4 regions of the Xenorhabdus cabanillasii genome follow, and region 2 is predicted to be linked to each of the others. Evidence: predicted binding sites of a transcription regulator. Region 2 holds the regulator's gene; each other region holds the start of a gene.
The links. The regulator CRP, encoded in region 2, controls carbon source genes, mostly activating them, when cyclic AMP is high. The targets are predictions, from matches to a motif close to ATGTGANNNNNNTCACAT.
Positions count from the first base shown of each region.

Region 1: a site for CRP is predicted at 2,864-2,881, ahead of cytR (DNA-binding transcriptional regulator CytR). Genes of this name have one in related genera too.
Region 3: a site for CRP is predicted at 1,614-1,631, ahead of gntK (gluconokinase). Genes of this name have one in related genera too.
Region 4: a site for CRP is predicted at 2,650-2,667, ahead of BDD26_RS18400 (CidA/LrgA family protein). Genes of this name have one in related genera too.

Region 1 covers NZ_QTUB01000001.1:166,942-170,898, forward strand. The annotation lists gene hslU (ATP-dependent protease ATPase subunit HslU) at 1-57, opposite strand, end outside; gene hslV (ATP-dependent protease subunit HslV) at 69-599, opposite strand; gene ftsN (cell division protein FtsN) at 728-1,576, opposite strand; gene cytR (DNA-binding transcriptional regulator CytR) at 1,651-2,676, opposite strand; gene priA (primosomal protein N') at 2,985-3,957, opposite strand, start outside.
Region 2 covers NZ_QTUB01000001.1:1,491,192-1,495,148, forward strand. The annotation lists gene yihA (ribosome biogenesis GTP-binding protein YihA/YsxC) at 1-167, opposite strand, end outside; gene ppiA (peptidylprolyl isomerase A) at 559-1,128, shown strand; gene BDD26_RS07235 (aminodeoxychorismate synthase component II) at 1,460-2,035, shown strand; gene crp (cAMP-activated global transcriptional regulator CRP) at 2,232-2,864, opposite strand; gene BDD26_RS07245 (phosphoribulokinase) at 3,269-3,957, opposite strand, start outside.
Region 3 covers NZ_QTUB01000001.1:1,667,779-1,671,735, forward strand. The annotation lists gene gntU (gluconate transporter) at 1-909, opposite strand, end outside; gene gntK (gluconokinase) at 909-1,445, opposite strand; partial or broken gene gntR (gluconate operon transcriptional repressor GntR) at 1,668-2,660, opposite strand; gene BDD26_RS07995 (hypothetical protein) at 2,976-3,957, shown strand, end outside.
Region 4 covers NZ_QTUB01000001.1:4,094,923-4,098,879, reverse strand. The annotation lists gene BDD26_RS18415 (NAD-dependent malic enzyme) at 1-206, opposite strand, end outside; gene cdd (cytidine deaminase) at 413-1,297, opposite strand; gene BDD26_RS18405 (CidB/LrgB family autolysis modulator) at 1,460-2,155, opposite strand; gene BDD26_RS18400 (CidA/LrgA family protein) at 2,158-2,598, opposite strand; gene metG (methionine--tRNA ligase) at 2,749-3,957, opposite strand, start outside.

The sequences.
Region 1 (3,957 bases), 1.3 Mb from region 2:
ACCGATGATATGATTGTCAAGTTCGCTGACAATTTCGCGAGGAGTCATTTCAGACATACTATCTATCCTTACGCTTTTGAGGACAATTCTTCGAAGTTATGATTTTGGTTGGTGTAGATACAGATATCGCCAGCGATAGTCAGGGCGCGTTCTGCGATTTCCCGGGCGCTGAGTTCGGTGGTTTCCAGCATTGCGCGAGCAGCTGCTTGTGCATATGAGCCACCGGAGCCAATAGCGATAAGATCATTTTCCGGCTGAATCACATCACCGTTACCTGTAATAATCAGAGATGTATTTTCATCTGCAACGGCAAGCAAAGCTTCCAGCTTGCGGAGCATTCTGTCTGTCCGCCAATCTTTGGCTAGTTCAACTGCTGCTTTAGTCAAATGCCCTTGATGCATTTCGAGCTTACGTTCAAACAGCTCAAACAGGGTGAAGGCATCTGCAGTACCGCCAGCAAAACCCGCGATGACTTTGTCATTGTAAAGGCGGCGTACCTTACGGACATTGCCTTTCATAACGGTATGACCCATTGTTGCTTGTCCATCACCACCGATGATGACTTGGCCATTACGGCGAACACTTACGATTGTAGTCACGAGTTAGCCCCTGGTTACAAAATAGAAGATGGCACACACGGTACTTTGGCTGGACAATGCCACGATTATTTATCAAAAGCACCGTATGTTTGTTATTAGAGATCAAGATGGGGGAAGTTTTTGATTTTTCAACCCCCAGCAGGGCGGAGAATACAGTTGGAAATCCCGGTATTGGCAATGCGATTGCGCATTTTTTCTGCACCATCTTTGCTCTTATACGGTCCCACTACAACCCGGTTCCAACTGTCTTTTGTTGTAATCTTACTCTCAATACCGACTAACGCGAGGCTGGCACGGACGGATTCTGCCTGCTCTATAGTACGGAATGAGCCACATTGTAGCATTAATCTGGATTCATTTAGCGCTGTCTTTGGCTTACTGGTCTCATTGGATGTTTGAGACCGAGGTATTTGAGCCTGAGGTGATTGAAATTGCACCGATGGTTTATTCTCCTGTTGAAGTACCGGATTTTGCTGTGGAGTATATTCTGGAGATGGTTTTTGTACCGGTGGATTCACAAGGACGTGTGAGCGAGGAACTGGCTCACTGTTATATGGTACTTCAGCTAATTGTGTTGGAGGCTGGCGCATATCTGCCTGCATTTGTTCAAGTAACTGGCGCTGTTCTGGCGTCAGTTCCGTTGGCCTGTTGTTCTGTTGGTTGGGCGTTGAAGAGGGGTCCTGCATTGATGGCAGGCCAACAGGTCGGTTTTCCAGCTCTTTGATATAACTCCAGCGTTCTTCTGGTATTGGTGGCAGACCATGGCCTTTAAGCTGGTGAGTGATTGGTGGTGTATTTTGTACACTTTCATTTTTAGTATGTACGATGAAATAAAGTCCACCAATGAATGTGACCACCAAAGTGACGGCGATAGCTAATGTCGTCTTAGGTAGCCCTTGAGCCTGATTTTTTTTCTTACCAGTACCTTTCCGACGGGGATTGGAATGCCCGCGACTCACATAATCTCGTTGTGCCACTGTGTTTAATTCGCTGAGTTATTTAAAAAATTAAGGAGCAGATACCTAATGTTACTGAACATGTAGTTATTTGCCTAGCTTTTAGGCGAACAAGTACTCTCACGAATAAGCAATTCTGCATCTAATAATTGTGAACCTTTCGAAACCATACGGCCCTGGAGCTGTTCCAGCAACAAAAGCATTGAGTTATGTCCAATTTCATAACATGGCTGTGCCACAGTTGTCAGCGGCGGTTCGCTGTATTGCGCCATGTTGATGTTATCAAAACCAACAATGGACAGGTCTTCTGGTAATTTTAATCCCATTTTTTTAGCTTGCCACATTGCACCAATTGCCATGACATCACTATGGCAAAAAATAGCGCTGGGAGGTTCCGGCAGGGTAAGCAGGATTTTTGCTGATTCAGCGCCACTTTCATGGGTGAAGTCACCTCTGACTATATATTCATCACGGATAGGAACGCTGGTACGACGTAATGCCTGAATATAACCCTGAAGCCGATATTGGCACAGTGGCATTGTATCTGGCCCGGTGATACAGGCGATGCGTTTGTGCCCGATTTTTTGCAGGTGATAGGTGGCATTGAAAGCGGAGGTCAGATTATCGATATGGACAGTAGGAAGCCCTAGTTCAGGTGCAAATTCATTAGCCATCACCATGGGAGGCATATTTTTCTGCTCTTCTTTAGAGACATCGAAAGGAACATTTGAGCCAAGTAATATCATGCCATCAATGCGTTTGGTAATGAGCAGATTGATAAAAGCATGTTCTTGCTGTTGTTGATGTTTACAGTCACCAATCAGAACCAAATAACCATGTTTTGCCGCAGTTTCTTCAATGCCGCGGATACTTTCATTGAAGAAAGGATCGCTGATATTCGGAACGATAACCAGGATGGCTCTGGACTCATTTCGCCTCAAATTTTTGGCGAGATTATGCGGATAGTAACCTACTTCCAGTACGGCATTTTCGACTTTCTGGCGGGTGTGCGCAGAAACTTTATCAGGATTCATAAGTGTTCTTGATACAGTTGCGGTAGAAACACCAGCTACTTTTGCGACATCTTTCATTGTCGCTAATGCGCAATTCTTTTTTTCCATAGTTCACTCCTCATGTTCTACAGGTAGCGAAACGATTGCTATCCGAAATGAAAGTAAAAAAACTGAAAGTAAAAAAACGCCAGTCATTCCTGTGGGGAAGCACTGGCGGCTCGTTTTCTACAGTCATATTAATAAATTCATTTTAAACCGATTAACAGTTCAACCCGTTACTTTGTTTACATAAAAAATGTGATATGCATCATTTCTTAGAGCTACTTCGCAAATTAAGGAAATAATTGTCACTGTTTTTTCATCGGCTTCTGCTCAATTTGGAGTTTTTACTGCAATAAACAATTGACTGTTTTTTATCAACCTTCTGTGGGATCAACATCAATATTCCATTTTACTTTACGTGCTTGTGGCAACGCTGTGATGTATGGATAGAGCTCTGCCATCATTTTCTGTAGAAAAATGCGCGAAGAGTGTTGCACCAGTAATTGCCAGCGATATCGGCCACCCCGTTTGGCCTGTAATGCGGGCACCGGTCCCATAATCCATACATGTTCATCATGTTGTGGATAATGTTCAAACAGTTGGCGCATTTGTTGTAAAAAAGCAGGAGCCTGCTGATTATCGTGATCTTCCGACCGTAGCATGATATGGCTGACAAAAGGGGGCAGAAGTACTTGCTGACGTTCTTCCATAGCCTGCTGAGCAAATGCGTCATAGCCTTTCTCCAACAACACCTGTAAAAGTGGATGTTCTGGATGGTGGGTCTGAAGGACAACTTCTCCACGTTTGCCGGCTCGTCCAGCTCGACCGGAGACTTGAGTATACAATTGCGCGAACCGTTCAGCCGCCCGGAAATCGGCAGAAAACAGGGCACCATCGACATCCAATAAAGCGACTAGTGTGACATCAGGAAAATGGTGGCCTTTTGCCAACATTTGAGTGCCAATCAAAATACGGGCCCCCCCCTGATGAATGTCGGTGAGTTGTTGTTCCAGTGCTCCTTTGCGACTGGTGGTGTCTCTGTCGATACGGGTAACCGGGACGTTGGGAAACAGTTGAGTGATGCCATCTTCAAGTTGCTCAGTACCTAGCCCCACAGGGATTAGATGTGTTGTTCCACATTGAGGGCATTGACGAGGAATGGGGCGCTGGCTATCACAGTGATGGCAGCGCAGATAGCGATGATTCTGATGCAGGGTATAGTAGTGATCACAACGCTGGCATTCTGCTATCCAGCCACATTCATGGCAAAGCAGAGCAGGAGAATAACCACGGCGGTTCAGAAATAGGATGACCTGATTATCTGCTTTCAAATGTTCGCCAATGCGG
Region 2 (3,957 bases):
CGGGCGAGGCTTTTTTGCCGGGTCAGTGCATTCAGCGCACTGGATTTACCGGCATTTGACCGACCGGCAAACGCGACCTCAATGCCCACATCTTGAGGCAGGTGGCGAATGTCAGGTGCACTCGTGACAAAGTGGGTCGTATGATAGTTGTAGTTTTTGATGGTCAAAATGGTTATCTCCCTGCGGAATACACGAAAAAACAGCGCGGTGATTATACCGAGAGCAACGGCTTGTGGACAGGTGTAACTTTATCTTGATGTTTCTATGACGATATTTTTTTGCTTTTTGACTAAAATTATTTTTGCCTAACGTAGTAAATAATCTTCTGCAATTTCTTCTTGCCTAATATGTATGAAAGCACACCAAGATAGACGCTATTCCAAAAATAAACTCTGTCCAGAATATGAGAATATAATATCTATTTAGATAGATATTCTTCAGCAAAACTCATAATTACTCGTAAAAGTTGGTAAATCTTTGCAACTTAGCGCTATAGGGAATTACACTTAATAAGTTTTATGGGTTTTGTTATTGACCTCAAGAATAAAGGAACCATCAATGTTTAAACGTATTTTTGTGTCACTTATGACGGCATGTGCCATCAGTGTGATCGCTGCTCCAGCATTGGCTGCCGAAACTCACGTGAAGCTGGTGACATCAGCAGGTGAAATCGAGCTTGAACTGGATAGCAATAAAGCACCGATTACCACAAAGAATTTCGTTGAGTATGTGAATGAGGGTTTTTATAACAATACAATTTTCCATCGCGTCATTCCCGGTTTCATGATCCAGGGAGGGGGCTTTACAAAAGATATGAAACAGAAAGTCACCAAAGCCCCAATTAAAAATGAAGCCGATAATGGATTGCGTAACCTGCGTGGAACAGTTGCGATGGCGCGCACCGCAGATAAGGATAGTGCAACCAGTCAGTTTTTCATTAATGTGACTGATAATGCTTTCCTTGACCATGGTCAGCGTGATTTCGGCTATGCCGTCTTTGGTAAGGTAGTGAAAGGGATGGATGTGGTTGACAAAATTTCTCAGGTCAAAACAGAAAATGTTGGGCCTTACCAAAATGTTCCTGTGAAACCAATTGTGATCCTTTCTGCAAAGGTTGTTTCCCAATAAACTTGATGAGAAAACTACGTTTTTTGGCCTGAAAGATAGAGAATGAGACGGTATTTGCCTATTATTGCACCTTTTTGAAGTTTCAGGGGGGTAAAGCACCGTCTCCCTCTTTCATCCCTTTATCGTTTCCGCATGAAAAAGACCGCACTATGAATATGTGCCGTTATCTGGCGGTAATCCCTGCCCCTATTTTAAAAATGCCTATGTGGTATGATGAGTGTCCCGCTACCATTGGTGCTGCTTTACCTAATTTTATCGTGATACAGAACGCATAATGTCCAATAGGACAACGCAATATATAAAACTATAAAAATCAGTAGGATGAACTCCTATGTTATTAATAATAGATAACTACGACTCTTTTACATTCAATTTATATCAATATTTTTGTGAGTTGGGGACGAGTGTTTTAGTGAAGCGTAATGATGAATTACAGCTTGAAGATATCGAGAAATTGGCACCGACTCATTTAGTGATCTCTCCGGGGCCTTGTACACCAGATGAATCTGGGATCTCGCTGGAAGCTATTTCGCACTTTGCCGGGAAATTGCCAATTCTGGGGGTGTGTCTCGGACATCAGGCGATTGGTCAGGCTTTTGGCGCAAGTGTTGTTAAAGCCCGTGAGGTGATGCACGGAAAAACCAGTTTAATTCACCATAACCAGCAAGGTGTATTTAAGGGATTGAATCGTCCGCTGACAGTTACCCGTTATCACTCTTTGGTCATCGCCGCAGAAACGTTACCTGCATCCTTTGAAGTGACGGCATGGAGCCAGCATGATGGTAATGTGGATGAAATAATGGGAATACGCCACCGTACTCTCCCCTTGGAAGGCGTGCAGTTCCATCCGGAAAGCATCCTGAGTGAACAAGGGCATGAACTGTTGAATAATTTTCTTAAATATTAACGAAGAACGATTTAATCCCTCTTTTTGGCTGTTGTTTACGGCCATTTTTTATGAAGCGCCTGTGAGCAGGTTATATCACTAATTTATGCACCAGTAGGTTTCATTTTTTTAAGGGATGAGAGAAGCAGAAGGATGGAAAGCAAAAAGCCAGTGCTCTATGGGCTGCACTGGCCTAATTCAAGCGCAATTTCAGGAACTAGCGGGTTCCATAAACGACAATCGTTTTGCCGTGCGCAGAGATCAGGTTTTGATCTTCCAGCATTTTCAGAATGCGGCCGACTGTTTCACGGGAGCATCCGACAATCTGCCCAATTTCCTGACGTGTAATTTTGATTTGCATACCATCAGGATGGGTCATTGCATCAGGCTGTTTGGCCAGATTGAGCAATGTCTGTGCAATACGACCTGTCACATCCAGAAATGCCAGGTTTCCAACTTTTTCCGATGTTGTTTGTAAGCGGCTTGCCATCTGAGCGGATAAACGCATCAGAATGTCAGGATTAACCTGAATTAACTGGCGAAATTTCTTATAGGAAATTTCAGCTACTTCACAGGCGCTCTTAGCTCGCACCCATGCAGTACGCTCTTGCCCTTCTTCAAACAATCCAAGTTCACCAATGAAATCCCCCTGATTTAAATAAGAGAGGATCATTTCTTTACCTTCTTCATCTTTTATTAGAACAGCAACTGAACCTTTAACAATGTAGTAAAGCGTTTCTGCTTTCTCGCCTTGATGAATAAGCGTGCTCTTGGATGGATATTTGTGAATATGGCAGTGTGACAAAAACCATTCAAGAGTAGGGTCTGTTTGTGGCTTGCCGAGAACCATTCGCTTTATCCTCTGTTGTTATTTCCGCCTTTATATTCTGAGAAACTGACAGTTTCTCATCAGGCTGGCTTTATAAAGTCAATAGATTAACATATTAACTTGCTGAAAAACTGACAAGTAAGAATTTTATATAGGTTTATAAGGATGCTAACATATCGGTGTAGTCATCCAGACCCATAAAACCTGCCAGCTTCGCTTGTAACTCTGTTTGTAACACAGGAAAACATTTCTGTCTTCTTCTGTATCGCTTCAGCATATAAAACCAGTTAACAAATTACCAGAAATCTGTTTGCACAACATCATTTACTACATTTTCATTTATAAATAGGTGAATAGTTGGTGTTTTGTCACAGGTAACATTATTTTTTGTTACCTGTGTTATTGATAATTAACTTGTGCTTAATTCAGGAAATTTTTTTACCTTCCAATAATTTTTGAACTAACGGAGCCATAATTAACTCCATTGCCAGTCCCATTTTTCCACCCGGAACGACGATAGTATTTATACTGGAAATAAACGAACCCTGGAGCATGGCCAGTAAATAAGGAAAATCGATTTGGCTCAGACCACGGAAGCGGATGACGATAAAACTTTCGTCTAGAGAAGGAATGGCTTTGGCGGAGAAGGGGTTGGAGGTATCAACAGTAGGAACGCGTTGAAAGTTGATGTGAGTGCGGGAAAACTGTGGCGTAATATAGCGAATATAATCATCCATTGAACGAACCACGGAATCCATAACCGCTTCCCTTGAATGCCCGCGTTCACTGGTATCGCGAATGAGCTTTTGTATCCATTCAAGATTGACGATGGGAACAACGCCAATCAGCAGATCAACTAATTCGGCGACATTGTATTGCGGAGTGACAACACCACCGTGTAACCCTTCATAAAACAGCATATCGGTGTTTGATGGCAGCGATTCCCAGGGCGTGAATGTACCCGGTATTTGGTTGTAGGGAACGGCTTCATCATAAGTATGCAGATATTTCCGCCAGCGTCCTGTACCTGTTTCCCCATATTCAAAGAATGTCTTTTCCAGCATATGGAAATCATTGGCTTCTGGCCCGAAGTAACTGATGTGCCTGCCTTGTT
Region 3 (3,957 bases), 180 kb from region 2:
CGCTGGTTGGATTGCCGCAGAGCAGACATCCATTACTTTTTCTTTGCTCATGCCACGACGAATTGCCAGGCCATAAATTGCCACCAGACAGGCAATTAAAATTGCGGTGAAAGGATGACCGATAAATTCCAGCCACTGATACAGTACAGATTGTTTATCAACAAAACGGGCACCAATGGTTTTCAATCCGACTAATACTAATGGAAATAGCACCAGTGACAGACTGAACACAAAAGAAGGCATTTGATTCTTACCAATGCTTGGTGTGCTCAGATCTTTGGGTAAATCCAGAGTGACATATTTGCTGATGAAATTACCGTATACTGGGCCAGCCAGTAACATACCGGGAATTGCCGCACTCAGGCCAATCAGGATCATCCAGCCAAAATCTGCTCCCATTTGAGAAGCCAGCATCATTGGAGCCGGCCCCGGCACCAGAAACGCCGCCGCCGCTGCCACACCAGCAAATAATGGAACCGCCAGTTTTACCACATTACCGCCAGTCCGACGTGCAACAGCAAAAACCACGCCGATCAACAGTACAATCGCTACATCAAAAAACAGTGGTAATGCACAGATAAGGCCTGCAATACCTAGCGCATAATTAGCCCGTTTTTCACCGAAGCTGCCCAGTAATTTTACGGCGATTTGATCAAGTGCGCCTGTTTCATGCAGGATTTTGCCAAACATGGCTCCTAGTGCGACTACAATAGCAAGGAAGCCCAATGTGCCTGACATACCGTTTTGCATAGTTTGAGCGATTTTTTCTAATGGCATCCCGGAAAAAATACCGGCTCCCATTGAAACCAACATCAAGGCGATAAAGGCGTGCATTCGGGCCTTCATCACCAAAAACAGCAGCAGAAGAACAGAGCCGACAGCTGTCAGCACCAGCGTTAATGTACTCATTAATGCCTCTTAGTAATATGGTGGATTGTTTTAATTGTGTTTTTAATTACTTCATCAAGAGCTGGTTTGATATCAATAGCATGGATATCTTTCTCATCACTCGTCGGTTCTTCTAATGCCTCAAATTGGGAGATCAGCATTTGTGGTTTGAAAAAATGTCCTTTACGTGTTTTCAGGCGGCTTTCAATTAATTCAAAATCCCCCTGCATATACAGGAATGACAAGTTTTTGTTACCGTTACGCAGAATATCCCGGTAGCGTTTTTTCAGGGCAGAACACACCAGCAAAGAGACGTTATTGGTACGTTGCATGGCAAAAATGGCATCATTAAGCGCTTCCAGCCACGGTTGACGATCATCGTCATTCAGGGCATGACCTTCTGCCATTTTCTTAATATTGGCGCGGGGATGAAGGAAATCTCCATCTAAAAATGCAGCATCCAGTTTATGGGCAACACCATTGGCAACGGCAGATTTACCACTGCCGGATACCCCCATCAATATAAAAACATGGTTTGGCTGCTGGGTATCGCTCATCATCAAACTCCTTTGTGCAGATTGTGTCACTTGGTCGTCCTTGTGATTGAACTGCAATATTTTCTTTGTGAAATATTACCTGTGAAATGTTACCGGTAACTACCTATTGGCAACATTATCAGCAGCAAAGGATGGTGAGCAATCAATCAAGATTGGTAAAAAAGGAAAATGTGAGGCCTATCGCAATTGAAGATGGGGAGATATCATTTTAAGCTACAAAAATTAAACACTTTCACCTAATGAAAGCGTAAATCCAACGTCAATAAGAGTTTGTTCTAGTTTTTCGCCCTTTAGGCGTGCAAGCAATGCTTCTGCTGCCTTGCGTCCTATTTGGTCACGGGGAGTCAACACGCTGGCAAGTTTTGGGGTCATGACCTGACCGACATCATGCCCATGGAAACCGGCTACAGCAATGTCTCCCGGTACTTTGATCCCCTGACGCTGACATTCAAATATTGCACCAATCGCGATATCGTCATTGGTACAAAACAGGCCGTCAACATCAGGATATTTCTGGTAAGTTTCCTGTAAGAGTCGGACACCCAATGAGTAAGATGAACTGGCCGGTGTCATCACTTTTCTTGGTTGTAATCCCGCACTGCGCATTGCTGTTTCATATCCTTCCAAACGGATCAACGTTCTTTCATCCTGCCGTGCACCGAGATAGACAATATTCTGGCAACCACGTCCGAGCATGGATTCTGTCATCTGACGTGCTGCTTCAAAATTATCGATACCAACGGCAACATCAAGGCAGGGCGATACACTGTCCATCAGTTCTACAACAGGGATACCAGTGGTTTCCAATACTTTCAGGGTTTTGGGAGTATGTGTTCGTTCGGCCAGGATCAGGCCATCAATATTATAGGAAAGCAGGGAAAGCAGACGCTCTTCTTCTTTCTGCGCAGAATAACCATAATGCGCGAGCATAGTCTGATAGCCATGACGGTCTGTCACATGTTCAATACCGCGGATAACTTCGGCAAATACCTGATTGGTTAATGAAGGAAGCAATACCCCGATTGTCCGGCTGGTGGAATTGGAGAGAATATCCGGCACGCGATTAGGAATGTAGCCCAGTTGATCCAGGGCCGCAGCAATCCGTTCCCCTAAAGCCTGGGAAACCTGATTTGGATTACGTAAGAAACGGCTGACCGTCATTTTTGTGACGCCAACGAGGTCTGCAACATCTTGTAAAACGGGGCGTTTTTTTCTTCATTTTCAATGCGGTGCAATCAATATTGGGAGGAGCAAGCTAATTAAGTGTGGTTTTAACACATTTAGACACCATAATAATACGGTTTTTAGCAAAAAATTCTGGCTGACTCACATTCCATAGAGACTGCATTTATTCGTCAACTGCCATGAAATTTTTAGGGTGAAAAATAATCAATCTGAAATTGTTTATATAAAAGTCACTGTGGTTAAAATATTTGCCCTTAGCTATTCATTTGTAAGCATTTTTGGTTAAACATACATAATATAGCTTATGCTAGTCTGCCGAGTCTTTCATTTTCCTTTGAGTGTATTATGACCTTAACTAACTTCAGCAAATTGTTAGCCGCTACATTCTGCTTTGTAACTTCATACAGTTATGCAGAAAGTGAGCGCCCACTTTTTTCATTGACGATGACTGAATCTGGTGTACCGCAAACGAATAGCGATGGTAGTTTATCCCGCTCTGCAAAATCAGAATCTCGTGTTCTGCCTATTTGGGGTGATGAAGCCCGAGCCAAAGGCTATGATCTTCCTGAGCCATTTGGTGTCAGTTATGGTTATATGAACCTGCGCCAGGATGTTGTTGTGGATAGTATTAAGTTTGAGTTTACTAATCCAAAGCTTAAAATTTTTGAAGAAAATACTGTTGTTAATGCTGGTGATACCCGGAGCAGAAATGAAACCCATTTACTGAAACTGGATACATGGGTTCTTCCTTTCCTAAATGTATATGGTGTTTATGGAAAGACTAAAGGCAAATCTAATACAAACTTGGACAACATTGTTGTCCTTGGTGATGCTGATACCTATAAAGATATTCCTTTCGAACTAAATTTCAAAGGAAAAACCTACGGTGGAGGTGCAACGCTTGCTGGTGGATATAATCAGTTTTTTGCCACTTTGGATGCTAACTATACCCGCACTAATCTGGATGTTTTAGATGGGGACATTAGTGCATTTGTCGTCACACCGCGTGTTGGTTATGAATTTGTTTTCGAACCATTATTCACTGGGCAAGGGAATAGCAAAGTTCAGGTATGGGTTGGCGCTATGTATCAGGACATTACACAACGTTTTAAAGGTGATGTTAGCAATCTCGATCTTCCGTCTCAGTTGTCAGAAGCATTTAGTTTGGTTTCTGGCATGACCGACATCAAATTCGATGTCAAACAACACCTTGCCCATAAATGGAATAACACTGTCGGTGCCCGTTTCGAAGTCACCCGTAATTTCAATATATTATCTGAAGTTGGTTTTGGTAACCGGAACAGCTTCTACGTTTCTGGTGAGTTCC
Region 4 (3,957 bases), 2.6 Mb from region 2:
TTTTTGAAATCGCAATATTGGCGATAGGCGCGTTCGGCCTGCTCTTCAATTGTTTCAACGGTCTGAGGTAATAAACCATGCAGATTGAAATTGCTGCGTTCTTCTTCCGTAAAAGCGCTGCCTTTATTCAGCAGGGGAAATTCCAACAAGATGGGGCCAGCGTAGGGGATATAGAGAGGACGTTTACTTTCGTGTTCCAGTTCCATGATGCTTACTCTTTGGACTAATCAATAACAAAATCGGCTATAGATCCTAAGAAGATAAAAAAATAAGTACAGTGAATGTTACTTAAATATGTTCATTATGAGCAAAAATGAGAGATAACATACAGAATTCGCTAATTAAATGTTATTTAGTTTCTCGTTTTTGCCCAAAAATTTTCCAGGATGGCCATTTTTTAGCAATGGAACTGTCAGAACGTATGACACTCTGTTTGCTTACAGCCGAGGGAAATTAAGGTGGATTCAGTCGCATTCCATTGTGATAGATGATTATTTTGTCCTTCTACTAATATCGCCCGTTTGATGGTTCGGCAATCACTGCCTGACATGTTCATCAATATCAGAGCTGCCTGCAAAGGAGGTAAGCTCGGATTAAATGCAGCATTTTCTGCATAGCGACCAGTATAAACACGATTTTGTTCATCCATCAGAGCTATACCTGAGTGGGATTGGCTATAAGGTGAATGACTCTGATTTGCCGCATCCAGTGCAGCCAGCACGAGTTCGTCGTTAGTATCCAACTGATAGTCGTGATGAATGCTATCCAGCAACAAGGGAGTATCTCCTAAATCACGTGGACCGAATGCCTCTGGCAGATAGTCAGCCAGAGTTAACCGTGGGCGATCAGGTAAACAGATTTCCAATTGTATTCCACTGTTTAATTCATTCATAAATTGGCGGCAATGGCCGCAAGGTGAGCAACTAACAGTGACGGATAGCAGTTTTTTCTCACCACGTAACCAGGCATGAGTAATGGCTGATTGTTCGGCATGGACAGTTTGCTGTAACGGAACGCCCACAAATTCCATATTGGCACCAAAATAGAAGTTTCCGCTTTCTCCTTGTGCAATGGCACCGACATGAAAGTGTGAGATAGGAGCAATGGAGCAGGCCGCAGCGAGTGGCAACAGGGCAAGTGCCAGCGCATGATCATCAAAGCCGCAACTCTGCTTAATCGACTCCACCTGCTCTGCTGTCAGCATAGCTGGAAAATCATCATTACCAATGTAGGGCAATAGAGCCTTTTGCAATTTAAGTGTAACTTCTGACCAGATAGCATGAAAACGAGCTTGCATAGAATAATCTCCAAATTAATTGAAGGTTATTCTAGGATGATTAGTTGGGTTTATAATGTGATGTATACCATATAATTAATGAAATTAATGTAACAAAGATATTATTTTAACAACTTACGTCAAATTTTTTACTATCTGAATGATTTTTTCACTTTTTGGTAACTAACCAAAAAGATGCAGTAACATAGGAAATAAGAAAGGCGCAATCAATGAAGTAATAACGCCGCAAGTCATCAGTGCCAGCGAACTATACGCACCTTCGACATGATCTATTTCAGCACATCGTGCAGTTCCTACGGCATGAGAAGCTGTACCCATTGCTAATCCTCTGGAGGCTTGGGTTTTAATTTTCAATAAATTAAACAGATTATGGCCAAAAATCGCACCTAACATACCGACAGCAATGACACAGGCGGTACTGATGGCTGGAATACCCCCAATAGAATGAGCCACTGCCATGGCGATAGGGGTTGTCACTGATTTTGGTAACACAGAAGCCGCAATTTCAGGGGTAGCACCTGCCCATAAAGCAATAGCTGTACCTGTGACCATTGCAGTAACACTGCCGATGAAGCAGATACTGATAATAGATTTCCATTGAGCACGGATTTGATGGAGCTGTTCATACAGCGGAAAGGCCAGAGCAACAACAGCAGGTTGTAGCAAATCATTTAATATCCGGCTACCGGCAAAATAGTGTTCATAAGAGGTGTGAGTCAGCAGCAACAGAGGAATGATGACTGCCATTGATATCAATAAAGGGTTGAAAACAGGAAATCTGAGTCGGACAGATAGTTTTTTGGCAACATAAAAGACAGCCAGGGTTAATGACAGTGACCACCAGATATGGTTTAGCATTTTTATTTTCCCTCCTGTTGTGATGATTTCTGTTCTGGTAATTGTTTTTTGTGATTGGTGCCGATAATGGTGCGTTCGCGGTGGACATAATGAGAGCTGTAAGCAACGGTAATCATGACGATGACGGTACTGATGATACAGGAAAGGGCAATCGGGAGTATCTGCTGGCTCAGTTGTGGATAATATTCCATGACACCAACCCCGATGGGTAAAAAGAGCAATGTCATGTTTTTCATCAATAAGCTACAGCCCGGTTTTACCCAATGAGCGGGAATAATCTGAAGCGCCAGCAAACAGAACAGAAGAAGCAAGCCAATAATACTACCGGGGAGAGAGAAGGGGAGATGTGCTGAAATGAGATTCCCTACAATGAGGCATAAATAGAGCAGCACAAATGCACGCAGATATTGCCAACCTGCCATGAGTACGTTTTGGAAAGACATAACGTATAATTCCTCAATGTAAAGAGGGTCATCATACGATTAATATTGTTAATGTGCTATAGGTCACATTAAAAAGCGGGTTCAAAAAACCCGCTTTACTGTTTTCGGAACATCAGCTTTTCAGAACATCAGTCTCAGAATATCAGGTGATTACTTAACCTGCATACCAGGCTGAGCACCGCTGTCCGGGCTTAACAGGAAAATTTCTTTTCCTCCGGGGCCTGCTGCCATCACCATGCCTTCTGAAATACCAAAACGCATTTTACGTGGAGCAAGATTAGCTACCATAACGGTCAGGCGGTTTTCTAATGCTTTTGGATCCGGATAAGCAGCACGGATGCCGGAAAAGACTTGACGAGTTTCACCACCAAGATCAAGGATCAGTTTCAGCAGTTTATCTGAGCCTTCAATAAAATCAGCCTGTTTAATCAATGCGATACGTAGATCAACTTTGGCAAAATCATCAAATGTGATGGTGTCCTGAATTGGATCATCTGCCAGAGGGCCTGTCTGGGTTTTTTGTGGCTCAATGTTCTCTTTGGAATCATCTACCATTGCTTCAATTTTGGCCATATCGATACGGTTAAACAGCGCCTTAAATGGTGAAACATCATGATCCAGCAGAGGTTGCTGGATACCATCCCAAGTCAGTTCAGTATTCAGGAATGTTTCTGCACGGGCAGCGAGGCCCGGAATAATAGGTTTCAGGTAAGTCATCAGCACGCGGAACAGGTTGATGCCCATTGAGCAGATAGCTTGAAGATCTGCATCCCTGCCTTCTTCTTTCGCCACAACCCATGGTGCTTGTTCATCAACATAACGGTTAGCGAGATCTGCCAATGCCATGATTTCACGAACAGCCTTACCAAATTCACGATTAGTGAAATCTTCTGCAATTCCCTGTGCGGCATCAATAAATTTCTGGTACAGCACAGGATCAGCGAGCTGATCTGCCAGTTTGCCGGCAAAACGCTTATTGATGAAACCAGCGTTACGTGAAGCCAGATTAACGACTTTGTTGACGATGTCACTGTTTACGCGCTGAACGAAGTCTTCCAGATTCAGGTCGATATCATCAATACGGGAAGAGAGTTTTGCTGCGTAGTAATAACGCAGACAGTCTGCATCCAGATGCTTCAGATAAGTCTCTGCTTTGATGAAAGTTCCACGAGACTTAGACATCTTAGTACCGTTGACAGTAATGTAACCGTGAACAAATACGTTGGTTGGCTTGCGGTAATTGCTGCCTTCTAACATAGCTGGCCAGAACAGACTATGGAAATAGACGATATCTTTACCAATGAAGTGGTAAAGATCTGCTTTGGAATCTTTCGCCCAGAATTCATCGAAATTCAGGTC